Regions from separate parts of the Streptomyces sp. LN549 genome, predicted to be linked through region 2. Evidence: riboswitches for the same ligand, from Rfam matches in the RefSeq annotation. Region 2 holds a riboswitch; each other region holds the start of a gene.

Region 1 (7,191 bases), 3.9 Mb from region 2:
ATCTGGACGTCCTTGATCTCGCAGAGGTAGCCGTCGATGTGCATGACGAACGAGTCGAAGTCGTCGTCGCCCGGCTGCTCGTCGACATGCAGGTCGTGATGCAGCTCCGCGGCCTTGACCAGAGTCCAGATCTGCGCCCGCACCGTAGGTGCCTTCGTCGGGTCCAGATCGCTGACCAGCGCGTACTCGTCGAGCAGTTGCTCCAGCTTCGCCAGGTCGCCGTACGTGTCGGCGCGGGCCATCGGCGGCACCAGGTGGTCCACCACCGTGGCGTGGCCGCGGCGCTTGGCCTGGGTGCCCTCGCCCGGGTCGTTGACGATGAACGGGTAGATCAGCGGCAGCTCGCCGAGCACCGCGTCCGGACCGCAGCCGGCGGACAGGCCGAGGCCCTTGCCGGGCAGCCACTCCATCGTGCCGTGCTTGCCCATGTGGACGACGGCGTCCGCGCCGAAGGTGTTCTCCAGCCAGCGGTAGGTGGCCAGGTAGTGGTGCGAGGGCGGCATGTCCGGGTCGTGGTAGATCGCGATCGGGTTCTCACCGAAGCCGCGCGGCGGCTGGATGAGCACCACCACGTTCCCGAACTGGAGCGAGGCGAGGACGATGTCGTCCCCGTCCACGTACAGCGAACCCGGCGGCTCGCCCCAGTGCTCCAGCATCGAGTCGCGCAGCCCCGGCTCCAGCTCGGCGAACCACTGCCGGTAGTCGGCCAGCGGCACCCGCGCGGGCGCCGCCGCGAGCTGCTCCTCGGTCAGCCACTCGACGTCGTGGCCACCGGCGTTGATGAGGCGGTGGATGAGCTCGTCACCGTTGTCCGGGTGACCGTCGACCCCGTAACCGGCGTCGCGCAGCGCGTCCAGGACGCGGACCGCGGAGGCGGGCGTGTCCAGGCCGACGGCGTTGCCGACGCGGGAGTGCTTGGTCGGGTAGGCGGTGAAGACCAGGGCGAGCTTCTTCTCGGCGTTGGTCTTGTGCTTGAGGACGGCGTGGCGCACGGCGATCCCGGCGACGCGCGCGGCGCGTTCGGGGTCGGCGCGGTACACCGGCACCTCGTCCGGGCCCTGCTCCTTGAAGGAGAACGGCACGGTGATCAGCCGGCCGTCGAACTCGGGGATGGCGACCTGCATCGCCGCGTCCATCGGGGTCAGGGCCGCGTCGGACGCCTCCCATGCGGCGCGCGAGGAGGTGAGGCAGAGCCCCTGCAGCACCGGCACGTTCAGATCGGCGAGCGCCCCGATGTCCCAGGCCTCGTCGTCGCCTCCGGCGGAGGCGTCCGACGCGCGGGTGCCGCCGGCTGCGAGGACGGTGGCGACCAGGGTGTCGGCCCGGCCGAGCAGTTCGTACAGCCCGGCGTCCGCGCCGCGCAGCGAACCGCAGTACACGGGCAGGGCGTTGGCGCCGCGTGCCTCGACGGCGTCGCACAGCACGTCGACGAACGAGGTGTTGCCGGAGAGGTGGTGCGCCCGGTAGAAGAGCACGCCGACGGTCGGGCGGCCCTCGGTGAACGTACGGCTGCCGTGGAGCCCCCACTCGGGCATCTTCTGCGGTTCGGCGAAGCCGTGCCCGGTCAGCAGGACGGTGTCGGAGAGGAATCGGGCCAGTTCGACGAGGTTCCCCGGGCCGCCCTCCACCAGGTAGCGCAGCGCCTCGGCGACGACCCCGGCCGGTACGGACGACTCGGCCATCAGCTCCGCGTCCGGCACCGCCTCACCGCCGAGCAGCACGGTCGGGATGCCCGAGGCCTTGAGCGTCGCGAGCCCGTCCTCCCAGGCACGCCTGCCGCCCAGCAGGCGGACCACGGCGACGGAGGAGCCCTCGATCAGAGCGGGGAGTTCCTCCTGGACATCGATACGGGTCGGGTTGCCGATCCGGTAGGGCGCGCCCGAGGCGCGGGCGGCGAGGAGGTCGGTGTCGGCGGTCGACAACAACAGCACGGTGCTCAGCGGGGCGGTCAGTGGGGCGTTCATGCGCGTGCTCCAGGTGCTCCGGGGGCGATGAAGGGAAGTCCTGTCGGTGCGCCCGACTCGATGAGCCGCCACAGCGCGTCGGTGTCCGCGTGTTCTTCGATCAGGTCGCCGAGGCGGTCGAGCTGTTCCTCGCGCAGCCCGGCGAAGCAGGTGTCGGGGGCGGGGACGAAGCGCCGGCCGGCGGCCCGCGCGATCTCCGTCAGGAAGCGGCGGCGGAACTCGTCGCTCTCCAGCGAGCCGTGCCAGTGGGTGCCCCACACGGCCCCGGAGCGGCAGCCGTCGAGGCGCTGCCCCTGACCGTCGGTGAGGAACGGCTCGCCGCCGCGCACGTCGGCGACGCCGTGGTGGATCTCGTACCCCTCGACCGGGGCGCCGAGTGCCTCGCCGACCGGCCGGGCGAGGGTCTTCTCGCGGTCGAACCGGACGCGCAGGGGCAGCAGCCCGAGCCCGTCGACCTTCCCGGCGCGCGACTCGACGTCGTCCTCGATCTCTTCGCCGAGGATCTGGTAGCCGCCGCAGATGCCGAGGACCGGACGGCCCTCGGCGGCCCGCCGCCGCAGCGCGTCGGCTAGCCCGCGTTCGCGCAGCCAGGCGAGCGCCTTCACGGTGCCGCGGGTGCCGGGCACGATGACGAGGTCGGCGTCGGCCAGTTCCTCGGCACGGTCCACGAACCGCACGATGACGCCCGGTTCGGCGGCGAGCGCGTCCACATCGGTGAAGTTGGACATCAGCGGCACGGCGCACACGGCGACGCGCAGGATGTCCTCGCCGTGCGGTGGGGCGACTGCCGACTCCCGTACGGTGCCGCGCAGCGACACCCGCAGGCCGTCCTCCTCGTCGATGCCGAGGCCGTGGGCGAACGGCAGCACCCCGTACGTCGGCCGTCCCGTGAGATCGCGCAGCATGTCCAGGCCGGGCTCCAGCAGCGAGACGTCACCGCGGAACTTGTTGACCAGGTAGCCGGCGATCAGTGCTTGGTCCTCGGCCGAGAGCAGCGCCGTCGTACCGAAGAACGAGGCGAAGACCCCTCCGCGGTCGATGTCGCCGACGACCACCACCGGGAAGCGTGCCGCCCGTGCGATGCCCATGTTCACGATGTCCGTGCGCCGCAGATTGATCTCGGCCGGACTGCCCGCCCCCTCGCAGATCACTGCGTCATACGTGCCCCGAAGCTGCTCCAGGCAGTCCACGACGGTGGACAGAAGTTGCTCCTGGCGGCCGCCGTGGTAGCCGCGGGCGCTCATCTCGCCGACCGCGCGCCCCATCAGGACGACCTGGCTGGAGCGGTCGCTGCCGGGCTTGAGCAGGACCGGGTTCATCAGGGCGGTCGGCTCGACCCGGGCGGCCTGGGCCTGCATGGCCTGGGCGCGGCCGATCTCGGCGCCCTCGCGGGTGACGAAGGAGTTGAGCGACATGTTCTGCGCCTTGAACGGCGCCACCTTCACGCCCCGGCGCACCAGCCAGCGGCAGATGCCCGCGGTGACGACGCTCTTGCCCGCGTCCGAGGTGGTCCCGGCGACCAGCAGTCCGCCGCTCATGTCGGTCTCCGTCCTGAGAGTCGAGTTCCTGAGAGTCGAGTTCCTGCGGTACGGGCCCCCGCGGTACGGGCCCCCGCGATCCGTCGTGCCGCGAGCCCCGCGCCCAGGCGGGCCGCCACGCTCACGCCGAGGGCCAGCGCACTCACCCGGCGCGACAGCCGTACGGCACGCTCGATGTCCTCGCTCTCCACCGCCCGGCCGGTGTCCCCGTTGAGCACGGGGCGGTGTTCGACCCGGCCGCCGTAGGCGAGCGTCCCGCCGAGCCGTACGCCGAGCGCGCCCGCGAACGAGGCCTCCACCGGGCCCGCGTTGGGGCTCGGGTGCTTGGCCGCGTCGGCCCGCCAGGCCCGGACCGCTCCCCGTGGCCGCCCCCCGGCGGTCACGGCGAGCAGGGCCGTCAGCCGGGCGCCCGGCCAGCCCGCGAGGTCGTCGAGGCGGGCCGAGGCCCAGCCGTAACGCCGGTAGCGGGACGATTTGTGGCCGACCATCGCGTCGAGCGTGTTGGCGGCCCGGAACCCGACGAGCCCGGGGACCCCGCCCAGCGCGCCCCACACCAGGGCGCCGACGACGGCGTCCGAGGTGTTCTCCGCGACGGACTCCACGACGGCGCGGGCGATCTGCGGGCCGTCCAGGGACTGCGGGTCGCGGCCGCACAGATGCGGCAGCCGCTCACGGGCCAGGCCGAGGTCCCCGGCGGCCAGGGCATCGCCGATGGGCCGGGCCTCGCGCCCCAGCGACGTACCGCCGACGGCGGACCAGGTGGCGGCCGCGGTCAGGGCGACGGACGCGGCAGGGTGGCGGCGCAGCGCACGGGCGGCCAGCGCGGCACCGCCGGCGGCGCCTCCGGCGCATACCAGGGTGTGCAGTGCGCCCCAGCCGCGGTGGTCGTGCCACAGATGGCGTTCGACGCCTGCCGCGGCCCGCCCGAAGGCGGCGACCGGGTGCCCCCTGCGGGGGTCACCGAGCAGCAGATCGCCGATCAGGCCGGCTGTGGCGCCGTACGCGAAGATGCGATCGGCACGCACGGTTCAGCCGGCCGTTGCGCCTCGAAGGACCCTGGGACAGGCAGTTGCTGGCAGGAGCAGCACAGGACTGGACGCACGGCAGCCGGGCATGGCGATATGTCCTCACTCAGGGTCCGCGCCCTGGTTCGACGTGACGGCGACGAGAGTCTCCTGGCTTCCGGATCCGCAGTTCCCCCGGCCTTCCAGTCCGCTTGCGTGGACCGTGACTTCCGTGGTGGGGGACTGCTCCCCGGTGACAGTGGCGGGACCGCGCCGGATTCGCACCGGCTTCCTCTGCTGTCGCCGTAATGGCTCCGGCAGTCCACCACGCTCTGCGAACGCCCGTCAACTTGCCGTTGACCTGCGACGGTGCAGTGTGCTCAGACGCACATCGGGCCGGACGCACACGTGGTGCGTCCGGCCCGATGCGAAGGAGCGGGGAGTGGGTGGTGGGGCTCAGGCGACGATCAGGTAGATGCCGTAGGCCACTGCCGCGGCGCACAGCCCGAAGCAGACGTACGCGCCGGTGCGGGCCAGCACGAGCGATCCGCCCGCCGATCCGTCCTGTGCGGCCGGTTCCGGCTGCTTGGAGAGGCCGACGATGCCGAGGGTGAAGAGCCCCACGAGCGCGACGGTGGCGACGAGGGAGACGCCGAAGACGGTGCCGAGGGCTGCCCAGTCGATGTTCATGTGGATCTGTCCTTACCGGAGGCTCTTAGACCGTGGCGGGTCGGGCCGGGTCGGTGACCGGTCCGGCCGGGGCCGGGATGGTGGCCATGAGGCCGTGGGTCTGGGCAGCCGCGGTGGGCGGCGGGCTGACGGCCGCGATGGCGGTGGTGACGACGCCCGCGGGCTCGTCGTCACCGGCCGCCGCGCCCTCGTCCTGGCCGCCGGGCGCGACATCGCCGTGCCCGACGGGCTTGCGGCGCGACAGCATCCAGATCGCACCGGAGCCCGCGATCAGCAGCGCGGCGACGACCACGACACCCCAGGTGCCCTGCTTGGTGAGGAACTCCGCGCCCGCACCGACCAGACCGGCGGCGGGCAGGGTCAGACCCCAGGCGACGAACATCCGCGTGGCGGTGGACCAGCGGACCACGCCGCCCTTGCGGCCGAGGCCCGCGCCCATGACGGCACCGGAGCACGACTGGGTGGTGGAGAGGGAGAAGCCGAGGTGCGAGGAGGCCAGGATGACGGTGGCCGCACTGGTCTGGGCGGCGAAGCCCTGCGGCGGCTTCAGCTCGGTCAGGCCGCTGCCCATGGTGCGGATGATGCGCCAGCCGCCCAGGTAGGTGCCGAGCGCGATGGCGAGGCCGGCGCACACGATGACCCAGACCGGCGGGTTGGAGCCGGGGGCGAGGACGCCACCGGTGACCAGGGCGAGCGTGATGATGCCCATGGTCTTCTGCGCGTCGTTGGTGCCGTGCGCGAGTGATACGAGCCCCGCCGAGGCGATCTGGCCGGCTCGGTAACCCTTCGCGGTGGCCTTCTCCTGGGCGCCGCCCGTGGCCTTCCCGCCGATGCGGTACGTCAGCTTGGTGGCCAGCAGCGCGGCCAGACCGGCGACGACCGGTGCGGCGACCGCGGGAAGCAGCACCTTGGTGACGACGGTGCCGCCGTCGACGGACGACCAGCCGGCGGACATCACCGCGGCGCCGATCAGGCCGCCGAACAGTGCGTGGGAGGAGCTGGACGGCAGGCCGACCAGCCAGGTCAGCAGATTCCACAGGATGGCGCCGACGAGCGCCGCGAAGATGACCTCGGTTCTGAGTCCGTCTTCGTTGATGATCCCGCCGGAGATCGTCTTGGCGACCTCCACCGACAGGAACGCGCCTACGAGGTTGAGAACGGCGGACATGGCCACCGCTGTCTTGGGTTTGAGTGCGCCGGTCGAGATGGTCGTGGCCATCGCGTTGGCGGTGTCGTGGAAACCGTTCGTGAAATCGAACACTAGAGCTGTCACGATCACAATCGCGAGCAGCAGCGTGATGTGTTCCATTTACCCAGGCAATCGTTCGACGTCAGTGGCACGTGGACCGTAGGCAATCTGAGTGAACGGAAGATGAACTGAGCAGGGCGTTGTGGTGACCCCAACCGGAGTGCCGTTGCCCTTTTTACCCGCCGTGTGACGGTGGGATTCCGGCACAGGCCGGTGTGGGCCCGGAATCCGGAGTTCGGGCGGGCCTTCGGGGAGGGGTGGCAGTGGGCCGCTCATCCGTTGAAAGGATCTTCGTATGAGCAGCGAGTGGCGGGATTCGATTGAACGGACCTGGGGTGCGGTCGTCGCCACCGCCCGCAGGACGGCCTCCGAGGGGCTGGTCGTGGGGACCTCGGGCAACGTCTCCGCGCGGGTCGGCGCGACCGTGCTGGTCACCCCGAGCGGAGTGCCGTACGACCGGCTCCGTCCCGAGGATGTGGTCGGCGTCGATCTGGAGGGCAACCAGGTCCTCGGTGACATGGTCCCCACCAGCGAACTCCCGCTCCATCTCGCGGTGTACCGGAACACCGACGCGGCCGCCGTCGTGCACACCCACGCGGTGCACGCCACGGCCGTCTCCACGCTCGTCACCGAGGTGCCGTCGGTCCACTACGCCGCCGCGATGCTGGGCGGCCCTGTCAGGGTCGCCGCCTATGCCCGGTACGGCACCGACGAACTGGCCGGAAACATGCTCGCCGCTCTGCGCG
Region 2 (7,191 bases):
CTGGTACCAGATGCTCTGGGTGCTGATCTCCACGGCGCTGACGATGATCGCGTACAAGCTGTGGCAGCGTGACCAGCGCGCCCGCAAGGGGGGTGCGTCAGCATGAAGGACGGCGTGAACGGCGTCGCGCTCGGCGTCTTCATCTTCTTCTTCCTGGCCGTCACGGTCGTCGGCTTCATGGCCGCCCGGTGGCGCAAGGCCGAGAACGAGGCCAGCCTCGACGAATGGGGGCTGGGCGGACGGTCGTTCGGCACCTGGGTCACCTGGTTCCTGCTCGGCGGCGACCTCTACACCGCGTACACCTTCGTCGCCGTTCCCGCGGCGATCTACGCGGCGGGCGCGGCCGGCTTCTTCGCGGTGCCCTACACCATCCTGGTGTATCCGCTGATCTTCACCTTCCTGCCGCGTCTGTGGTCGGTGTCGCACAAGCACGGCTACGTCACCACCTCGGACTTCGTCCGCGGACGCTTCGGCTCCAAGGGGCTCTCGCTGGCGGTCGCCGTCACCGGCATCCTCGCCACGATGCCGTACATCGCGCTCCAACTCGTCGGCATCCAGGCAGTGCTGGACGTGATGGGCGTCGGCGGCGGCGAGAACACCCACTGGTTCATCAAGGACCTGCCGCTGCTGATCGCGTTCGCGGTACTCGCCGCGTACACCTACTCCTCCGGCCTGCGTGCCCCGGCGCTGATCGCGTTCGTCAAGGACGGCCTGATCTACCTGGTCATCGCCGTGGCGATCATCTACATCCCGATCAAGCTCGGCGGCTTCGACGACATCTTCGCCAAGGCGGGCGAGGCCTTCTCGGCGAAGAACGAGGCGGCCGGCAAACCGGTGGCCGGGCTCGCACCCGGTGAGGCGGGCCAGTGGGGGTACGCCACCCTGGCCCTGGGTTCGGCGCTGGCGCTCTTCATGTACCCGCACTCGATCACGGCCACGCTCTCCAGCCGCAGCCGTGAGGTGATCCGCCGCAACACGACGATCCTGCCGCTGTACTCGCTGATGCTGGGCCTGCTCGCGCTGCTCGGCTTCATGGCGATCGCCGCCGGCGTCAAGGTGGACAACGGCCAGCTGGCGATCCCGCAGCTGTTCGAGAACATGTTCCCCGACTGGTTCGCGGGGGTCGCGTTCGCCGCCATCGGTATCGGCGCCCTGGTGCCCGCCGCGATCATGTCGATCGCCGCGGCCAACCTGTTCACCCGCAACATCTACAAGGACTTCCTGAAGCCCGACGCGACACCCGCGCAGGAGACCAAGGTCTCCAAGCTGGTCTCGCTGCTGGTGAAGGTCGGTGCGCTCGCCTTCGTCCTCACCATGGACAAGACGGTCGCGATCAACTTCCAGCTGCTCGGCGGTATCTGGATCCTCCAGACGATGCCGGCCCTGGTCGGCGGGCTGTTCACCCGGTGGTTCCACCGCTGGGCGCTGCTCGCGGGCTGGGCGGTCGGCATGGCGTACGGAACGCTCGCCGCGTACGGCGTCGCCAGCCCGACCCAGAAGCACTTCGGCGGGTCGTCCAAGGAGATCCCGGGCCTCGGCGAGATCGGCTACATCGGTCTGACGGCCTTCGTGCTGAACGTCGTGGTGGTCGTCGTCCTCACCTTCGTCCTGAACGCGGTGAAGGCGCCGGCCGGGGTCGACGAGACCTCTCCGGGCGACTACACCGCGGACGCGGGCGACCCGGGCGTGAAGACGGAGCTCCCGCCGGCCACCGCCGGTGCGCCGGGCGGCCACTGACCGCCACCTGCGTGAACGGGCCGCCGTGCGCCTCCGGGGAGGGGTGCGGCGGCCCGTTCGCGCGTCCTGCGGAAAACCCTTTGCGGCCACGGCCCGTGGGTACGGCAGACTTCCGCCCATGGACATAGCGATCCGGCCGGTCGAGCCCGCCGAGCACGCGCTCCTCGGCGAGATCACCGCCGAGGCCTATCTCGGCGACGGGCTCCTGGACTTCGGCGCCGACGATCCGTACCTGGTGCAGCTGCGCGACGTACCCCGCCGGGCCGCCGAGGCCGAGGTACTGGTGGCCGCCGACGCGCGGGGCCGCGTCCTGGGCGGGGTCACCTACGCCCCGCCGGGCAACCCGTGGGCCGACATCGCGACGGCCGACGAGGCCGAGTTCCGGATGCTGGCGGTCTCCCGCGAGGCCCGCGGCGCCGGGGCGGGCGAGGCGCTCGTACGGGCCTGTATCGACCGCGCACGGGGCACCACGGGGGTCACGGGGCTCGTCCTGTCGACGCAGCCGGCCATGCACGGCGCCCATAGGATCTACGGGCGCCTCGGCTTCGTACGGACCCCCGAGAGGGACTGGAGCCCCATCGCCGAGCTCAAGCTGCTGACGTACCGTCTGGAGCTCGGGCCCCTGCCGTAAGGGCGCACTTGGAGGGTCCGAGATCTCGCACGACACAACATGTGGGGGCTGCCGCATCCGGCAGCCCCCACATGTATGCTCGTGCTCGCTGTCGCCGCAGGGAAATCCGGTGTGAATCCGGAACTGTCCCGCAACGGTGTGTTCGGTGTGCTTTTGTGCACTCCCGAGTCCGAGGTCCTGCCGACAGCGCATCCGGCTCGACCGATCCGGATGCCCAGACGTCCGGGCCTCGTGGATGGGCCGGTGGACGCCGCACGGAGCGCTGCCCTGCCGGGTCCCGCTCCGCCCGGCTGCCCCCGCTCCCCGAAGGCCCGGAGCCGAGCGAGGGAGAGCACCGCGTGACCATCGCGCCAGCCGATCCGGTTTCAGCGGCCGAGTCCGAAGCAGCCGAGGCCGAGACGGTCCGGTCCGGCGGACCCGCGAAGGACAGACCGGGGACCGCACTGCTGCGGACCCTGACCGACCTCACCGCCGATCTGCCCGACACCGACCCCGGACGCGTCGCCGCCGCCGCGCTGCGCGGCCGTAACGCCCGGTCGGACGAGGCCGAGCTGCGCTCGCTGGCCACCGAGGCCGCCGCGGGCCTGATCTCCGAGGACCCCGCCTACTCCCGGCTCGCCGCCCGTCTCCTCACCCGCACCATCGCGGACGAGGCGGCCGGGCAGGGCGCGACGTCATTCTCCGCCTCGGTCGCCGTCGGGCACCGCGAGGGCCTGATCGCCGACCGCACCGCCGAGTTCGTGACGCTCCACGCGGCCGCCCTGGACGCGCTGGTCGGGCAGTCGCTCGCCGACGGCGCCGACGACCGTTTCGGCTACTTCGGCCTGCGCACCCTGCACAGCCGCTACCTGCTGCGCCACCCGCTCAGCCGTCAGGTCATCGAGACGCCGCAGCACTTCATGCTGCGCGTCGCCTCCGGGCTCGCCGAGGACACCTCCGAGCGCGCCCTGGACGAGGTCGCCGCGCTGTACGGGCTGATGAGCCGGCTGGACTACCTGCCCTCCTCCCCCACGCTCTTCAACTCCGGCACCCGCCACCCGCAGATGTCCTCCTGCTACCTGCTGGACTCGCCGCTGGACGAGCTGGACTCGATCTACGACCGCTACCACCAGGTGGCGCGCCTCTCCAAGCACGCGGGCGGCATCGGCCTCTCGTACTCCCGCATCCGCGCCCGCGGTTCACTGATCCGCGGCACCAACGGGCACTCCAACGGCATCGTCCCGTTCCTGAAGACGCTCGACGCCTCCGTCGCCGCGGTCAACCAGGGCGGCCGGCGCAAGGGCGCCGCCGCCGTCTATCTGGAGACGTGGCACGCGGACATCGAGGAGTTCCTGGAGCTGCGCGACAACACGGGCGAGGACCAGCGGCGTACGCACAACCTCAACCTGGCGCACTGGATCCCCGACGAGTTCATGCGCCGGGTGGACGCGGACAGCGCCTGGTCGCTGTTCTCCCCGGCCGACGTGCCCGAGCTGGTCGACCTGTGGGGCGACGAGTTCGACGCCGCCTACCGCGCGGCCGAGGCCAGGGGCCTGGCCCGCAAGACCATGCCGGCCCGTGAGCTCTACGGCCGCATGATGCGGACCCTCGCCCAGACCGGTCAGGGCTGGATGACGTTCAAGGACGCCTCCAACCGGACCGCGAACCAGGCCGCCGAGCCCGGCCGCGTCGTGCACTCCTCGAACCTGTGCACCGAGATCCTCGAAGTCACGGACGACGGCGAGACGGCCGTCTGCAACCTGGGTTCGGTCAACCTCGGCGCGTTCGTCGCCGACGGCGGCATCGACTGGGAGCGGCTCGACGCCACCGTCCGTACCGCCGTGACGTTCCTCGACCGGGTCGTCGACATCAACTTCTACCCGACCGAGCAGGCCGGCCGGTCCAACGCCCGCTGGCGGCCGGTGGGTCTGGGCGCGATGGGTCTCCAGGACGTCTTCTTCCAGCTGCGGCTGCCGTTCGACTCCGCCGAGGCCCGCGCCCTGTCGACGAGGATCTCCGAGCGCATCATGCTCGCGGCCTACGAGGCGTCCTGCGACCTCGCGGAGCGCTCGGGCCCGCTGCCCGCATGGTCCGAGACGCGCGCCGCCCGCGGTGTGCTGCACCCCGACCACTACGACACCGAGCTGAACTGGCCGGAGCGCTGGGACGCCCTGCGCGCCCGGGTCGCGAAGACCGGCATGCGCAACTCCCTGCTCCTGGCCATCGCGCCGACGGCGACGATCGCCTCGATCGCGGGCGTGTACGAGTGCATCGAGCCGCAGGTCTCCAACCTCTTCAAGCGCGAGACGCTCAGCGGCGAGTTCCTCCAGGTCAACGCGTATCTGGTGGACGAGCTGAAGAAGCTCGGCGTGTGGGACGCGCGGACCCGTGAGGCGCTGCGCGAGGCGAGCGGCTCGGTGCAGGGCTTCGCCTGGATCCCCGAGGAGGTGCGGGCGCTGTACCGCACGGCGTGGGAGATCCCGCAGCGCGGCCTGATCGACATGGCGGCGGCCCGCACGCCGTTCCTCGACCAGAGCCAGTCGCTGAACCTGTTCCTGGAGACGCCGACGATCGGCAAGCTCTCCTCGATGTACGCGTACGCCTGGAAGCAGGGGCTGAAGACGACGTACTACCTGCGCTCCCGCCCGGCGACCCGGATCGCCCGTGCGGCGTCCGCCGCCCCGGTCCCCGAGCAGGCACCCGCGCCCGACGCGGACGCGATCGCCTGCTCCCTGGAAAACCCCGAGTCCTGCGAGGCCTGCCAGTAATGAGCTCCAACGACCACAAGAACCTGCTGGACCCGGGCTTCGAACTGACCCTGCGGCCGATGCGCTACCCGGACTTCTACGAGCGCTACCGGGACGCGATCAAGAACACCTGGCACGTGGAGGAGGTCGACCTCCACTCCGACGTGGCGGACCTCGCCAAGATGTCGCCCGCCGAGCAGCATCTGATCGGGCGGCTGGTGGCGTTCTTCGCGACCGGTGACTCGATCGTCTCCAACAACCTCGTGCTGACCCTGTACAAGCACATCAACTCCCCCGAGGCGCGGCTGTACCTGTCGCGGCAGCTCTTCGAGGAGGCCGTGCACGTCCAGTTCTATCTGACGCTGCTCGACACGTATCTGCCCGATCCGGACGACCGGGCGGCCGCCTTCGACGCGGTCGAGGAGATCCCGTCGATCCGTGAGAAGGCGCAGTTCTGCTTCCGGTGGATGGACTCGGTCGAGAAGATCGACCGGCTGGAGACGAAGGCCGACCGCCGCCGTTTCCTGCTGAACCTGATCTGCTTCGCGGCGTGCATCGAGGGGCTGTTCTTCTACGGCGCCTTCGCGTACGTGTACTGGTTCCGCTCGCGCGGACTGCTGCACGGCCTCGCCACGGGCACCAACTGGGTGTTCCGTGACGAGACGATGCACATGAACTTCGCGTTCGAGGTCGTGGACACCGTCCGCAAGGAGGAGCCCGACCTCTTCGACGACGCGCTCCAGCAGCAGGTCACCGACATGCTGAAGGAGGCCGTCGAGGCGGAGCTGCAGTTCGGCCGCGACCTGTGCGGCGACGGGCTGCCCGGCATGAACACCGAGTCGATGCGCCAGTACCTGGAGTGCGTCGCCGACCAGCGGCTCACCCGGCTGGGCTTCCCCGCGGTGTACGGATCGGAGAACCCGTTCTCGTTCATGGAGCTCCAGGGCGTCCAGGAGCTGACGAACTTCTTCGAGCGCCGCCCGTCCGCCTACCAGGTGGCGGTCGAGGGCACGGTCGGCTTCGACGACGACTTCTAGTCGCGAGGCTCAGATCCTTGCCCAGCTCCTGACGTACGGACGCCGTGCGGCCCGCACCGGCCGCGCGGCGTCCGCCGTTTGCGGGGGTTCGGCGCTCCGGGCCCGTTCCGCCTCCCTCAGCTGGCGGTCGATGCGGCGTTCGCGGGCGATGCCGGCCATAGCCGGCAGCAGGAAGAGTGCGAAAACAACGGTTATGCCCAGGTAGTTCAGGAATGTGTTCATGCCTCTACTGTCGTCCGTGCGAGCAGAATCCGGCAGTGGCAGGACTGTCATGGAGCATCGAATTACTGCCACACTGGGGTCATGCTGAACAATGTCGCCGCCCTGCTGCTCGACGAGGTCAACCCTTTCGAACTCGGCGTCCTGTGCGAGGTGTTCGGACTCGACCGCAGCGACGAGGGTCTGCCGGTGCACGATTTCGCCGTGGTCTCCGCCGAAGGTCCGGTGCTCCGGACTCACGCCGGGTTCACCCTCACCACTTCCCACGGCCTCGACCGCCTGGAGGAGGCCGACCTCATCGCGGTCCCGGCCGGCAGCCGCTTCACCGACCGGGAGTTCCCCGAGGCGGCCCTGGAAGCGCTGCGCCGGGCCGTGGACCGCGGGGCCAGGGTGCTGAGCGTCTGTTCGGGGGCCTACATGCTCGGCGCGGCCGGTCTGCTGGACGGCCGGCGCTGCACCACCCACTGGCGGCACGCCGCCGAGCTGGCCCGCCGCTTCCCGCGGGCGATCGTCGAGCCGGACGTGCTGTACGTGGACGAGGGGCCCGTCATCACCTCGGCGGGCACGGCCGCGGGGATCGATGCCTGTCTGCACCTGGTCCGCCAGGCCTACGGGCCCGCCGCCGCCAACACCATCGCCCGGCGCATGGTGGTGCCGCCGCACCGCGACGGCGGGCAGGCGCAGTACATCAAGCGCCCGCTGCCCCGCACCCGCTGCGACACCGTCGGCGACACCCTGGCCTGGATGGAGCGCCATCTCGCCCAGGAGATGACCGTCGAGCAGCTGGCCGCCCAGACACACATGTCACCGCGCACCTTCGCCCGCCGCTTCCAGCAGGAGA
Region 3 (7,191 bases), 5.4 Mb from region 2:
AGGTGGCGCACGGCAACGACGCCGCCGCCGTCGAGACCACCGCCACCTACGACCCCGCCCGGGACGGGTTCGTGCTCCACACCCCGCACGCCGGCGCACAGAAGTTCATGCCCAATACCAGTCCGGCCGGCGGCCCCAAGTCGGGGCTCGTCGCCGCCCGGCTGATCGTCGGGGGCGCCGACCACGGGGTCTTCCTGCTGCTGGTGCCGCTCACCGATGCGTCCCGGGCCCTGCCCGGGGTGCGGGTGCGCCGGCTTCCCGCACGGATGGGCAGCCCCGTCGACCACTGCCTGACCTCCTTCGACCAGGTCTTCGTGGGGCGAGGCGCTCTGCTCGGCGGCGTGCAGGGGCGGGTCGGCGAGGAAGGGGTGTTCCGCAGCGAGACCGAGGGGCGCAGGCACCGCTTTCGCGCGTCGATCGGACGGGTCACCGCGGGCCGGATCTGTATGAGCGCCAGCGCGGTGGGGTCCGCACGCGCCACGCTGGCCGTCGCCGTCCGCTACGGCGGCCACCGTTTCGTCTCGGGGAGCCGCCCGTCACCGCCTGTCCCGGTGATCGCGCACCGCAGTCACCACGGGCCGCTCGCCGAGGCCATGGCCACCGTCTTCGCGATGAGCCTGCTGCACCGGCGGGTCCTCGACCGCTGGGAGGAGGCGGCGGCAGGACCGCCCGCGGACCGGGAGGCGGCCGAGCGGCTGGTCGACGTGGCCAAGGGGTGGATCACCTGGCAGGCCCGGTCCGTCATCGTCGAATGCCGGGAACGGTGCGGTGCCCAGGGGCTGCTGGAGAACAACGGGATGACCGAACTCGTCACCGGCGTCGAGGGCGCCATCACCGCCGAGGGTGACAACCTGGCCATCCACTCCAGGGCGGCCGCGGGACTGCTCTTGGAGGCCGCCCGGGACCCGGACGAAGGTCCGGCGGCCGCTCCGCCCGGCGGCGACCTCACCGATCTGCGCTTCCTCGGCCGGCTCCTGGACCAGGTGGAGCGTATCTGGTTCGCCCGGGCGGCCGCACGGATGGCCCGGGTGGCGCACGGCGACCCGCTGGAGCGCTGGAACGAGGGGTCCGGGCCCGCGCTGCGGGGAGTGGAGGCCCATGCGTACCGGCAGGCAGCCCACGCGTACGAGTGCGCGCTCGAGGCCCTGCCCAGCGGCGAGGCCCGCGAGCGGCTGGGCGAACTGGCCCGGCTGTTCGCTCTGCGCTGGGTCGCGCGCAACAGCGGGGATCTGCTTGCGGCCGGCCACCTGACCGCTGGTCAGGTCGAGGGACTGACCGATGTCAGCGAGCAGTTCATCGCCGCCGTGAGCGGTCATCTGCCGGAACTGACCGAGTCCTTCGCGTTGCCCGGTGAACTGCTCGCCGACTGGCCCATCGCGGGAGCCCGCTACACGGACGCGTACGACGACGCGGGCGCCTCCTGGCACACCGCCGCGGCCCGGGAACCTGCCGGGGACGCACGATGACAGGCGCACCGCTGAAGGGAGCCGCAGCCCTGCCGCGCCGGGCGGCGGGCGCGCTCCGGTGCCTGGGCGTCCGCGTCGTCCTGCTGGCCTTCTGGGGGACCGCAGCCCTGCTCTCACGCTGGTGCGAGGGGGTGCGCACCCACGGTGGCGAATCGGTTCGCCGCAAGGCGTGACCGGAGCGGTGCGCCCGGACACTCCGGCGTCGGGGCGGTGCGCGGCCGCGCCGCCCCGTCCGCCCCACCGCCCGTGCCCGGGCGCACCGCCGCTGAGCTGCGCAGAGGCTCGTGGTAGCGTGCCGAGAGCCAGTCGAACTCCACGTAGGGGTCAGGGAATCCGGTGCGAATCCGGAACTGACGCGCAGCGGTGAGGGGGACGGGCGGGGCCACAGCCACTGGGAGACCCACGGTTTCCCGGGAAGGCGTCCCGTCCGCGTGAACCCGAGTCCGAAGACCTGCTGGCACCCGCGGTCCGGTACCGGGCTGCGGAACTCCGTACACCGGGCCCCGCGCATGGGCCCAGAGACGCCGAGGTACTTCGTGCCGCCCATAGCCGGCCCCACCCGTTCCGCCGCCCTGCTCACCGCCGCACTGATCCTGCTGACCGCCTGCGGCGGCGGCAGGGACAGCACCGCCGCCAAGGCCGGGGGAGCCGACGGCTATCCGGTGACCCTGCAGAACTGCGGACGGACCGTCACCGTGGACGCGGCCCCGCAGCGCGCCGTGCCGGTCGACCAGGGATCGACCGAGATCCTGCTCTCGCTCGGACTGGCCGACCGGCTCGCCGCCACGGCCACCTGGACCGACCCCGTGTTGAAGGGCTTGGAGAAGGCCAACGCCGGCATCCCGAGGATCTCCGACAACCGGCCCTCGTCGGAGAAGGTCCTGGATCAGGAGCCCGACTTCGTCAGCGCCTCCTTCGAGTCGACGCTCGCCAAGGGCGGTGTCGCCCCACGCGAGCAGTTCGAGGCGCTCGGCGTCCCCACCTACGTCTCGCCCGCCGACTGCACCGCCAAGGACAACAGCAAGGACGGTGACGGTGTCCGGACCGGCGCCCTGACCATGGACAGCGTCTACCGCGAAGTACAGGACCTGGCCAAGGTGTTCGGCGTTCCCGAGCGCGGCGAGAGACTCGTTGCCGAGCTGCGCGCCCGGGTGCGCAAGGCGACGGGAGGCATCGACGCCTCAGGCGCCTCCCTGATGTACTGGTTCGCCAACTCCGAGGCCCCGTACCTGGCCGGCTGCTGCGGAGCGCCCGGCATCATCACCCGGGAACTCGGCGCGAAGAACGCCTTCGACGACACCCACGAGGAATGGCCCCAGATCAACTGGGAGACCGTCGCCGACCGCAACCCGGACGTGCTGGTCATCGGCGACCTGACGCGCAAGTCGCAGACCGCCGAGAGCGCCGCGAAGAAGATCGCCTTCCTGGAGTCCAACCCCGCCACGAAGAACATGGACGCCGTCCGGCACAAGCGCTACGTGCTGCTCAGCGGCCAGGCCATGAACCCGACCATCCGGACCGTCGAGGGTGTGGAGCGCGTGGCAGCCGGCCTGCGTACCTTCGGGCTCGCGAGGTGACGGACACCGAACAGGCCGCGGCACCGCGCGAGGACGCGAGTGTGCACGCCAGGCCCGGCCGGCGGGGCGCCCGGCGTGTCCGGGGCGGACTCCTGTGGGCCGGCGGGCTCCTGCTGCTGGCCCTGTCCGTCGCCCTCGCCGTCACCATCGGCCCGGCCCGGATCTCCGTCGCCGACGTCTGGTCCACGGTCGCCTCCCACCTCGGTGCCGGTGAGTCGCGGCTCAGCCCGATCCGCGACGGCATCATCTGGAACCTGCGCATGCCGCGCACCCTGCTCGCCGCCGTCTGCGGCGCGGGGCTCGCGGTCTGCGGCACCGTCATGCAGTCGCTGCTGCGCAACCCGCTCGCCGACCCCTTCGTCCTCGGCGTCTCCTCCGGGGCGTCGACCGGCGCGGTCGTGGTAGTCGTTCTCGGCGTCGGCGGGGGAGCGGTCTCCCTGTCGGCCGGGGCGTTCATCGGGGCGCTCTGCTCCTTCGCCCTGGTCCTGCTGCTCAGCCACACCCTCGGCGGCAGCACCGACCGGGTCGTGCTGTCAGGGGTCGCGGCCATGCAGCTCTTCTCCGCGCTCACCTCCTTCGTCGTGATGACCGCCGCCGACGCCGAGCAGACCCGCGGGGTGCTGTTCTGGCTGCTGGGCTCACTCGGCGGCGTCGGCTGGAGCGATGTGTGGACCTGCTCCGCCGTGCTCGCCGTGACGCTGCTGATCTGCCTCGGCCACGCCCGTACGCTCGACGCCTTCGCCTTCGGCCAGGACGCGGCAGCCACCCTCGGCGTCCACGTCGGCCGTACCCGGATCGTCCTGTTGTGCGCGACCGCGCTGCTGACCGCCGCACTCGTGAGCTCGGCCGGTGCCATCGGGTTCGTCGGACTGGTGCTGCCGCACGCGGCCCGTGCGCTCACCGGTTCCGGGCACCGCAGGCTGCTGCCGGTCACCGCGCTCGCCGGGGCCGTCTTCCTGGTCTGGGTCGACACCCTCGCCCGGACCGTCCTCGACCCGCAGGAGGTTCCGGTGGGAGTCGTCACCGCCCTGATCGGGGTACCCGCCTTCGTGCTGGTCCTCCACCGCACCAGGCGGACCACATGACCCCGACCACCCCCGGCGGCCTGCGGGCCGACCGGGTCAGCAGGGAGGCGGGCGGCCGCCTCATCCTGGACGGTGTCTCGCTCGCCCCGCCGCCGGGCGCCACCATCGGGCTGATCGGCCCGAACGGTTCCGGAAAGTCCACCCTGCTGCGGATCCTGGCCGGAGTTCTGGCCCCGGACGCGGGCGTGGTCACCCTCGACGACGATCCGCTGGCCGCCATAGGGCGCCGCACCGTGGCCAGACGGGTCGCGGTGGTCGACCAGCACGCCGTCACGCAGGTCGAGCTGAGCGTCGTGGACGTCGTGCGCCTGGGCCGCATCCCGCACCGTCGCGCCTGGTCGGCGCCGGGGGCAGCGGACGAGGCGGCGGTGCGCGAGGCCCTGGAGCGGACCGGTCTCGCCGACCGCCGTGACCAGTCCTGGCACACACTCTCCGGCGGGGAGCGCCAGCGCGTCCAGATCGCCCGTGCGCTGGCCCAGCAGCCGCGTGAACTCCTGCTGGACGAACCGACCAACCATCTGGACATCCAGCACCAGCTGGAACTGCTGTCCCTGGTCACGTCCTTGCCGCTGACCGCCGTCGTCGCCCTGCACGACCTCAATCTGGCCGCGATGTTCTGTGACCGGATCGTGGTGATGAACGACGGACGGGTGGTCGCGGGCGGCAGCCCGGCGGAGGTGATCACCGAGGAGCTCATCGCCGACGTCTACCGCGTGTCCGCCGTCGTGACACCGGACGGCCCGCAGGGGCGGCCCTCGGTGCGCTTTCGTCCGGAGCGGTCCTCACTCCGCATCGGGCAAGACTCCCGAGCGGGCTGACTCCCTGCCGCGGCCCGGCTGCTCCGTGCCCCGGAACGCAAGGGGCGGACCCTCGTGCGGGGCCCGCCCCTCGCTGGTGCGGTACGGCCGTGCGGCGCGGTACGCGGGGGGTCAGCGGCGCCGCCCCTGACCGAATTCACCGCCCATGTCCTTGCCACCCATGTCCTTGCCGCTCTTGGTCGTACCGTCCGCGTAGTCGATCTGCTCCTTGCGCAGTTCGGCGGAGACTTCCTTCTGTTCGGTCACCTTCTTCGTTTCCATCCGTACCCGCTCGACCGGCACGGTCTCCTTGCGCATCGTGGCGCGTTCGGCGTGCAGGGTGACCTCCACGTCCTGCTCGTTGATGTCGGCCCGGCCGGCCGCCTTGTCCCCCGGCCGGAGCGGTTCCCGGACCACGCGCACCTCTTCGTGCGACACGGGCACGGTCCGGGTGACGTTCTCGGTGACGACGTACTTGTGCAGGCGGGCCTTGCCGCTCTCGTACTCCTCGGTGCCGACATGGAGCTGTTCCTCGGAGCGGATCAGCTCCTCCTTGCCGCCGAGGTCGGCGGCGGACCGCTCGGCGCCCGCACCGGCTCCGACCAGCGGACGGGACGTGCCCGAGGTCTCGGTGTCACGGTGCCTGCCGGTCCCGGTGCCCGCACCGGCCACGCCGGCCGACGTGGTCCGGTCGGTCGTGCGTCCCGTGCCCGCGGCGCCCATGGCCCCGGCCCCGGCTGTCGCTCCGGCTCCGGCTCCGGCTCCGGCTCCGGCCGCGCCCATGGTGCCCGTCCCGGTCGTGGTCGGTGCGTCGGCGCTCGTGGTGCCGCCGGCCCCGGCACGGTCGCCGAGATTGGCTTCGGTGTTCCGGCTCAGGCCGTAGTGCCGGTAGAGCTCTTCCTCCTCGGAGACGGACAGATGGGCGTCCGCGTCCACTCGGGGGGCTTCCTTGACCCGGTCCTTCGGATGCGAGATGTGCAGGTCGGAGCCCACGCGACGGGCTCCGGCGAGGGGCACGAAACTCTCCTTCATGCCGAACAGGCCGGTCTTCACCGTGATCCAGTCCGGCCGGCCGGTGTTGTCGTCGACATACACCCGCCCCACGTTGCCGATCTTCTCGCCCTCGGTGTCGTACACCGTCAGGCCGTCGAGCTCTCCGGAATCCGTGAAACCGTCAGCGGCTCCCATGACCGATTCCTCCTCGCCCGGGCGCGTCCTGTGGGTGGGTCCAGCAGGGGAGGCGCGTCCGGATTCCATCGCGCCTCACCCGGATGGACGCTGCAACCGCCCGGCCGTCGGAGGCCGGGTGCCGCACCTGCCCCACGTCGGTGCAGGCCCCGTGCGATGCCGTTGAGGGGCCGCCGGCCCGATTAGGCCAATCGAGTGAAGGGTGCCCGTGCCGGTGCTCCCCGGTCCGGCCTGCCGGAGAGGTGGGTGAAACGGCCGCGGTGCGGCATGACGAGGCGGTGGGACGGGCCGCCCGGCGCCCGCGACCTGGCGACCGGTTCGCGCACTGATGCAGCCCCTCTCCCCTCCGCGCGAGCTGCGCACGGACGCCGCCCGCGGATCCGGTCCGCCGGCGCCGTGCTGCGGATGCCCGTCGTGCGGCACGTCGGCGACTGCGCGGACATCCTGGCCGACCAGCGGCAGACGCAGGGCGATCCCGGTGCCGTTCCCTACTACATGTTCGTCGAGCGGGACACCGGTCCCCGGAGTTCATGTGCCGCGTCCTTCAGGCCGGGCGCCCGGTCATGCGCGGCGTCGACGCCGCCGTGTCCTTCGCCGAACGGCCCTTGTGCGCCGCGCTCCACGAGCCGGTCCGCGCCCAGGGTGGCCGCGCCACCGGCTGATCGCCATGGCCCGCGGCGAGGCCTGAACCCGCGCGGCGACGGGCAGGGCGCCCCCGGGGGAGCCCTGCCCCAGTGCCTATGATCGACAGGTCACACGCCGACCGTCGTCCTGCCGCACACCGGGGGTACCCCATCCGTTCCGTACGCATCCGGCTGCCCGAACAGCGCGGTGAGCTGCTGGCCCGGCGCGAGGACGGCCTGGAGCTGCACCATCTCGTGTGGCGGCTGGGACCCGGGTGGCGGGTGTGCAGCAGCGCTGTACTCGGCGGCGGCATCGGCCCGCGTGACTGGATCCTCAACGCCCAGGTTCCCGGCGGCTATCCGCGCATGGACCCCGACCGGCACCTTGCCGAGATCGCCGCCGGCGAACGGCTCACCGGTCCCGGCGCCGGACTGATGACGGCCGCCGACGTCAC
Region 4 (7,191 bases), 2.6 Mb from region 2:
ATTTCGTCGGCGGTCTTGGTCCAGATGAAGGGCCGAGGGTTGTCGTTCCAGTTGGCGAGCCATGAGCGGATGTCGCGCTCGAGAGCCTGGACGGAGCGGTGGACGCCGCGTCGGAGCTTCTTCTGCGTGAGCTCGGCGAACCATCGCTCCACCAGGTTCAGCCAGGACGATCCCGTCGGCGTGAAATGCAGGTGGAAGCGCGGGTGCGCCAGTAGCCACTGCTTGATCGCCGGAGTCTTGTGCGTCGCGTAGTTGTCCAGGATCAGGTGCACCTGAAACTCCGCGGGCACCTCCTTGTCGATCTTGGCGAGGAACTTCTTGAACTCGGCGGCCCGGTGCCGGCGGTGCAGGGAGCCGATGACCTTGCCGGAGGCGATCTCCAGGGCCGCGAACAACGTGGTGGTGCCTGCGCGGATGTAGTCGTGGCTGCGGCGTTCGGGAACCCCTGGCATCATCGGCAGCACCGGCTGGGACCGGTCCAGGGCCTGGATCTGCGACTTCTCGTCCACGCACAGCACGAGGGCCTTCTCCGGCGGGTCGAGGTAGAGGCCGACCACGTCGCGGACCTTGTCAATGAACAACGGATCGGTGGACAGCTTGAAGGTCTCGGACCGGTGCGGGGCCAGGGCGAAGGCCCGCCAGATCCGCGAGATCGCCGACTGCGACATCCCCGTCGCCTGCGCCATCGACCGTGTGGACCAGTGGGTGGCGTTCGCCGGCCGTTCTTCCAGAGTCTTGACGATCACCCGCTCGACATCCGCGTCGGTGATCTTGCGCGGCACACCGGGCCTGGGCTCGTCACACATGCCATCCAGGCCCCGGTCCAGGAAACGCCGACGCCATGTGCGGACCGTCTCGGGAACGACCCCGAGACGGCGCGACACCTCCGCGATCGAGTGGCCCTCGGCGCACTCGAGCACGATCCGCGACCGCAAGGCCAGTGCTTGAGCCGTCGAGCGACGACGCACCCACCCCTCAAGCACAGCCCGCTGTGCATCAGTTACCGACAACGCCGCAAGTTTCGGTCCAGGACGACTCACACCCAACCAACGACGAATCTCCGACTCAGGTCACTAGGGTTTTTCGTTTGGATCAGGCCGGATCAGGGAGCTCCCTCCTCCGCCGTGCGTCGCAAGGCGGAGGAGGGAGTCATGGCGGAGCCATGCCGACTGACGGCAACGCCGCGAGGTGCGGCGCCAGAGCCCGCGAGCCCGGCATGATCCAAACGAGAGGCCCTAGGTGCGGCCGGCCCCCGGACGGCGTGCTCAACGACCGGCGGTGGATCTCGACCGCGAGTGCGGCCGGTAGCCGGGTTGCTCGGTGCCCGGCGAGATGCGGTCGTCGGTGTGGCGGTGGACCCCCGCCGCCACCTCGCGCTGTTCCTTCGCCAGGACGGGCTGTCCTCAGTGGCCTAGGCTTGTCCATCGGGGCCGAAAGGGGCTCAAGATGGATGAATACCCCCTGATCGAGAACCATGGCCTGATCGGTGATCTGCAGACCGCGGCGCTCGTGACGACCGATGCCACGATCGACTGGTTCTGCTGTCCGCGCTTTGATTCGCCCAGTGTTTTCGGCTCTCTTCTCGACCGGCGTAAGGGTGGCCACTTCACCGTCGGACCGGTCGCGGAGAGCTACACCACCAAGCAGCTCTACCACCCGGACACCGCCGTTCTGGTCACGCGTTTCATGACCGAGGCCGGCACCGGTGAGGTGGTCGATTTCATGCCGGTGACCGGCGCGACCGCTACGGACCGGCACCGTCTGGTCCGGATGCTGCGCTGTGTCCGGGGCAGCATGACGTTCGAAGGGGAGATCGCTCCGCGCTTCGACTACGGCCGGCAGCCGCACGAGCTGCACATCTCGGAGCACGGGGCCCTGTTCACATCGAAGGACATGGATCTTGCTGTCCACGCCGTCCGCGAGCGGCAGGACGAGCGGCTGCTGAGCATCCGCCCGAACGACAACGACCTGCGTTTCACCCTGACTCTGCGAGCGGGACAGCGGCGCGGCCTGGTCATGGAATCCTCGCCCGGCGGGCCGCCGCACGAGGTCCCGGTGGCGGAGTTCGAGAGGCTCTTCGACGAGACCGTCGGGTTCTGGCGCTCCTGGCTGGGCCAGTCCACCTATACGGGCCGTTGGCGGGAAGCGGTGGAGCGTTCGGCCGTGACCCTGAAGCTCATGACGTACGCACCGACCGGTGCCCTGGTCGCAGCCCCCACGACGGCTCTGCCCGAGCAACTGGGTGGAGAACGCAACTGGGACTACCGGTTCACCTGGATCCGTGACGCGTCGTTCTCGGTGTACGCCTTGCTGGGCCTGGGGTTCAGGGAAGAGGCGTCGGCCTTCATCAGCTGGCTGCACGACCGCGTGAAGGAGGACGCCGACCACGGAAGCGGCACCGGGCCGCTGAACATCATGTACCGCGTCGACGGCTCGTCCGACCTGGTCGAGGAGACCCTGGACCACTGGGAGGGGTACGGCGGCTCCGCCCCGGTCCGCATCGGCAACGGAGCGGCGAGCCAGCTGCAACTGGACATCTACGGTGAGGCGCTCGACAGCATCTACTTTGCGCACCAGCACGGCATGCACCTCGACAACCGGGGCTGGAACGCGCTGCACACCCTTCTCGACTGGCTGGTCGACCACTGGGACCAGCCAGGAGAAGGGCTGTGGGAGACCCGTGGCGGCCGGAAGGACTTCACCTACGGCCGCGTGATGTCCTGGGTCGCCCTCGACCGCGCCGTGCGGATCGCCTATGACGACGGCCGCCCGGCGGCCCGTGGCCGCTGGGTGGAGGCCCGGGACGAGATCTACCGGCAGGTACTGAGCCGGGGATGGGACCCGAAGAAGCAGGCCTTCGTGCAGCATTACGGCGAGGACGTGCTCGACTCGTCACTGCTGCGCATGCCGACGGTCGGCTTCATCACGCCGGACGATCCGATGTGGAAGTCCACGCTGGACGCGATGGAACGCGAGCTGGTCAGTGACAGCCTGGTCTACCGCTACAACCCCGAGGCGTCGCCCGACGGCCTGCGCGGCTCCGAGGGAACGTTCTCCCTCTGCACGTTCATGTACGTCGATGCCCTGGCGCGGGCCGGCCGTACCGACCAGGCCCGACTGGTCCTGGAGAAGATGCTCACCTACGCCAACCACCTGGGCCTGTACTCGGAGGAGATCGGCCTGACCGGGCGGCAGTTGGGCAACTTCCCGCAGGCGTTCACGCACTTGGCCATGATCGATGCGGCCATCACCCTGGACGCGAGGCTCAACGAGGCGCGCAGGGGCGGGAAGTAGCCACGGCGCGAGCGCTTCGGAGTCGTCGGGCAAGGGTCCCGGAGCACGGCCCCCCTCGGGCTGTGCTCCGGGACCGATGGCCGCCGTGCCGGCTGTCTCAGGCCGTCGGCTGGGTGTCGCTGGTGGTGACGCGGACGTGGTCGACGACGAGTTGCTGGGGGAAGGCGGTGTTGCCGTCGGGGTCGCCGGGCCAGTATCCGCCGACGGCGAGGTTGAGGATGAGGAAGAAGGGCTTGTTGAAGGCCCAGGTGTTGGAGCCGGTGTCGGCGGGGGTGCGGTGCTGGTAGACGTTGCCGTCGACGGACCAGGTGACCGAGTCGGGCGCCCAGTCGATGGCGAAGGTGTGGAAGGCGTCGGCGAAGGCCTGCCCGTTCGCAAGGGTGTACCCGGCGCCGATGCCGGCCGAGCCGGAGTAGCCGGGGCCGTGCAGGGTGCCGTGGACGGTGGAGGGTTCGAAGCCGACGTTCTCCATGATGTCGATCTCGCCGGAGTTGGGCCAGCCGACCTGTCCGATGTCGTCGCCCAGCATCCAGAAGGCCGGCCACATGCCCTGGCCGCGCGGGATCTTCATCCTGGCCTCGACGTGGCCGTAGGTCTGGGTGAACTTCCCGGAGGTGTTCAGCCGGGCCGAGGTGTACTGGCAGGTGCCGTACCAGCACTGGTAGTTGTTCGGGTTCTCCTTGCGCGCGGTGATGACCAGATGGCCCTGGCCGTCCAGCGCGGCGTTGCTGTTGCCGGCCTTGTAGTACTGCCGCTCGTGGTTGTTGACGTTGTCGCCGGTCTCGATCTGCCACTTGCTGCCGTTCACCGCCGAACCGGCGGCGCCGTCGAACTCGTCGGCGAACGTCGTCACGGCAGCCGCCGCCCGTGCGGCGCCGGCGCCTCGGGCGGTCGACGACGGCGCGGGGGCCCCGGCAGCGAGACCGGACGTGGCCGATACCAGAGCGAGCACCGAGAGTGCGGAGACCAGGAGACGCCTGGTCAGGTGGGGGGAACTCATGGGTTTTCCTTCCCGTGCGGGACGGAGGGGCATGCGATCGCCATGCATATGACAAGTGGGGGCATGGTGGTCACATGGGGGAGGTGAGGCCTTAGTTCACTACGTGATTTAAGAAGTGAACCAAGAGGGTGTCAAGGCTCCTGCACAACCACAGTTCTTGTACGTACGCGTCCTCGCCCGCTCCGGTGCGTGGGTCAGCCCACCGGTACCGCCGCGAGCGGCCGGCCGCAGCGCAGGTTCCACCGCCCCGACCTGCCGCTGAACTCGGTCAGCGTCAACGGGGCCACGTCGAACCGCCAGAACGCCTGCGGGGGCAGGGCCAGTGCATGGACGAGGGCGGCTCGCACGACAGCGGGCTCGACCACCGCCAGTACCCGCCCGTCATCGCTGCCGTGCAGCGAGTCGAGCCAGGCGCCCGCTCGGACGCACAGGTCCAGAAGCGACTCTCCCCCGTGCGGAGCGGCGGAGGGGTCCGCCAGCCACGCCGCCACCCCCTCCGGCTCACTCGCACTCACCTCGTCCAGCCGCGCCCCGGTCCATCGGCCCAACTCCCAGTCGCCGAGGGCATGATCGGCTGCTGACCGGAGCCCCAGTGCGCCGGCCGTCAGGGTGCAGCGTCCGGACGGTCCGTGCAGAATCAGGTCGGCGGCGGGGACGCCCTGCGCTGCGGCCCGGGCCTGCCGGAGCCCGGAGTCGTCGAGCGGCGCATCACCCGCGAACCGGGCCTCGCGCAGTGCGGCGTTCATCGCCGGTGAGATCAACATCACCCGTACCGTCATACCCGCTCTCAACTCCCTGAACTGTGGCCACTTGGCCAAGCACACCATGGCATCCGGGGCCTGCCGGCCTGTCCACGGGCACCATGGCGGCGCCCGCTCCCAGGCGGTATGGTCGCGACAAGACGAAGGTGTGACGGAAGTCCGGTGAGAATCCGGCACGGTCGCGCCACTGTGAACCCGTATCTGCACGGGAAGTCAGACCCAGCATCTTCGTCTCAGGCACCACGATCGGGACGCGTGTTCCCCCAGGAGGTTCTGCCATGGCACAGACTGCTGCCCCCGCCGCCGTCGCACCCGCCATCACCCCCATCTCGCTGAAGGCCATTGCCCCTTGGGCGGCCTTCTTCGGCATCCTCATGCTGATCCTGCTGTACTTCGTCGGCGCCGAGCAGGGCGCCACCGCGCTCATCTCGGGCGAAGGCGTGCACGAGTGGGTCCACGACGGGCGCCACCTCCTCGGTTTCCCCTGCCACTGATCCAACCGGTTGACCCAGGGGAACCCCTCATGAACTCCATATCTGTCAGAGCTCTGCTGGTCCGCGGCATGCTGGCCGGCCTCGTCGCGGGTGCGCTCGCACTTCTGGTCGCCTACTTCCTCGGCGAGTCCCGCGTCGACGCGGCCATCGCCCTCGAAGAGACGCACAGCCATGACCACGGCGGTGGCGAGGAACTCGTCAGTCGCACCATGCAGTCCACCGTCGGCCTCGCCACCGGTGTACTCGTCTTCGGCGTCGCTGTCGGCGGCATCGCCGCACTCGTCTTCTGCTACGCCCTCGGCCGGATGGGCCGCTTCGGCCCCAGGGCGACGGCGGCGCTGATCGCGGGAGCGGCCCTGCTGACCGTGTACGTCGTGCCATTCCTGAAGTACCCGGCGAATCCGCCGGCGGTCGGCAACCCCGACACCATCGGCAGACGCACCACCCTGTTCTTCCTGATGGTCGCGCTCAGCGTCCTGCTGGCCGTCGCCGCCGTCATCCTCGGCAAGCGGCTGGCTCCCCGCCTGGGCAACTGGAACGCCACCATCACCGCGGCCGCCGGCTATGTGCTGGTGATCGGGCTCGCCTACGCCTTCCTGCCCTCGTTCAACGAGGTCGGAAAGGACTTCCCGGCAGCTCTGCTCTGGGAGTTCAGGCTCGCCACGCTCGCGGTGCAGGTCACGCTCTGGACCACCTTCGGGCTGGTCTTCGGGTACCTCACCGAACGACTGCTGGCTCCGAAACCGGGGGCGGTCAGGGCCACGGACGCTACGGGGAGCCGGCCGGCAACCGTCGCCGGCTGAGTCCGGGAGCAACCACAGGCCCCGCACGCCGGCACGCACGGCGTGCCGGTGTGCGGCAGGACTTGCGCAGGGTGCCGACTGCACGCACAGAGCCCGCCGGGGATATCCCGGCGGGCTCTGTGCGTAGGGAAGCCGCCTTCACTCCGACCCGGCGGGCGCGTCCCAGTCGATCCGGTAGTGCTTCAGCAGTGCGTCCTCCTTCACGAGACGCATGCCCACTGCTGTCATGACGCACTGGGAGGCGATGTTGTCGAGGTCGGTGTCCCCGTGCACGCACGCGACGCCTCGCTCGCGGGAGAACCGCAGCAGCGCGCGAAGCGCCTCCGACGCGTACCCCATGCCGCGCGCCGACGGCACGAGTCCGTACCCGATCGTCACGTGTCCCTTGTCGTCGGGTGCCCCGTGAAACCCGACTCCGCCGATCACCAGCCCGTCCTCGCGGCGTCGTATCCCGTAGTTCGCGAACGGGCTGGGATCGCCGGTGGCCGCGCAGGTTTCGAGGAAGCGTGTGGCCGCCGCCACCTCCCCGGGCCAGGGATAGCCCGGAGCCCAGCGCACACCGTCCGCCGGCCGTCCCGCCGCCACCTGCTCGGCATCGGCGACAGTCATCGGACGGAGGAGCAGGCGTGGTGTGACGAGGTCGGTCATGCCCTGTGAGGTATCACGCGGTACGGCAGGGCCGCACCCGGATTTCCGGGTGCGGCCCGGTACGTGCGGCGGTCAGGCGCTACCGGCCGGGGTGAAGTCCCCGGACAGTGCGGCGGCCATCCGCAGCTGCGTGTCCGCCTCGGCCTGCCGGCCCTGACGCTCCAGCGTGCGGCCGAGCATCAGCCGTGCGT

What was found. Region 2 has a riboswitch for cobalamin ahead of SH922_RS26815 (ribonucleoside-diphosphate reductase subunit alpha). Riboswitches for the same ligand answer to the same signal wherever they lie in the genome.
Region 1: it holds a riboswitch for cobalamin, as region 2 does, so the genes downstream of both, SH922_RS08695 (cobalamin biosynthesis protein) here and SH922_RS26815 (ribonucleoside-diphosphate reductase subunit alpha) in region 2, are expected to answer to the same signal.
Region 3: it holds a riboswitch for cobalamin, as region 2 does, so the genes downstream of both, SH922_RS02495 (ABC transporter substrate-binding protein) here and SH922_RS26815 (ribonucleoside-diphosphate reductase subunit alpha) in region 2, are expected to answer to the same signal.
Region 4: it holds a riboswitch for cobalamin, as region 2 does, so the genes downstream of both, SH922_RS37735 (CbtB-domain containing protein) here and SH922_RS26815 (ribonucleoside-diphosphate reductase subunit alpha) in region 2, are expected to answer to the same signal.

Annotation. Positions count from the first base shown of each region.
Region 1 covers NZ_JAZHRI010000002.1:1,973,802-1,980,992, reverse strand. The annotation lists gene cobN (cobaltochelatase subunit CobN) at 1-1,940, opposite strand, end outside; gene SH922_RS08700 (cobyric acid synthase) at 1,961-3,502, opposite strand; gene SH922_RS08695 (cobalamin biosynthesis protein) at 3,499-4,527, opposite strand; cobalamin riboswitch at 4,671-4,802, opposite strand; gene SH922_RS08690 (hypothetical protein) at 4,963-5,196, opposite strand; gene SH922_RS08685 (anion permease) at 5,222-6,505, opposite strand; gene SH922_RS08680 (class II aldolase/adducin family protein) at 6,741-7,191, shown strand, end outside.
Region 2 covers NZ_JAZHRI010000002.1:5,878,712-5,885,902, reverse strand. The annotation lists gene SH922_RS26830 (DUF3311 domain-containing protein) at 1-106, shown strand, start outside; gene mctP (monocarboxylate uptake permease MctP) at 103-1,737, shown strand; gene SH922_RS26820 (GNAT family N-acetyltransferase) at 1,856-2,368, shown strand; cobalamin riboswitch at 2,431-2,568, shown strand; gene SH922_RS26815 (ribonucleoside-diphosphate reductase subunit alpha) at 2,707-5,115, shown strand; gene SH922_RS26810 (ribonucleotide-diphosphate reductase subunit beta) at 5,115-6,131, shown strand; gene SH922_RS26805 (hypothetical protein) at 6,141-6,353, opposite strand; gene SH922_RS26800 (helix-turn-helix domain-containing protein) at 6,435-7,191, shown strand, end outside.
Region 3 covers NZ_JAZHRI010000002.1:521,559-528,749, reverse strand. The annotation lists gene SH922_RS02505 (acyl-CoA dehydrogenase) at 1-1,466, shown strand, start outside; gene SH922_RS02500 (hypothetical protein) at 1,463-1,639, shown strand; cobalamin riboswitch at 1,753-1,940, shown strand; gene SH922_RS02495 (ABC transporter substrate-binding protein) at 2,003-3,043, shown strand; gene SH922_RS02490 (FecCD family ABC transporter permease) at 3,085-4,128, shown strand; gene SH922_RS02485 (ABC transporter ATP-binding protein) at 4,125-4,946, shown strand; gene SH922_RS02480 (PRC and DUF2382 domain-containing protein) at 5,058-6,113, opposite strand; gene SH922_RS02475 (hypothetical protein) at 6,644-6,775, shown strand; gene SH922_RS02470 (adenosylcobinamide amidohydrolase) at 6,854-7,191, shown strand, end outside.
Region 4 covers NZ_JAZHRI010000002.1:8,528,410-8,535,600, forward strand. The annotation lists gene SH922_RS37715 (IS630 family transposase) at 1-1,040, opposite strand, end outside; gene SH922_RS37720 (glycoside hydrolase family 15 protein) at 1,447-3,294, shown strand; partial or broken gene SH922_RS37725 (family 16 glycosylhydrolase) at 3,398-4,294, opposite strand; gene SH922_RS37730 (histidine phosphatase family protein) at 4,489-5,073, opposite strand; adenosylcobalamin (AdoCbl) riboswitch at 5,194-5,289, shown strand; gene SH922_RS37735 (CbtB-domain containing protein) at 5,334-5,549, shown strand; gene SH922_RS37740 (CbtA family protein) at 5,579-6,352, shown strand; gene SH922_RS37745 (GNAT family N-acetyltransferase) at 6,491-7,000, opposite strand; gene SH922_RS37750 (tetratricopeptide repeat protein) at 7,073-7,191, opposite strand, start outside.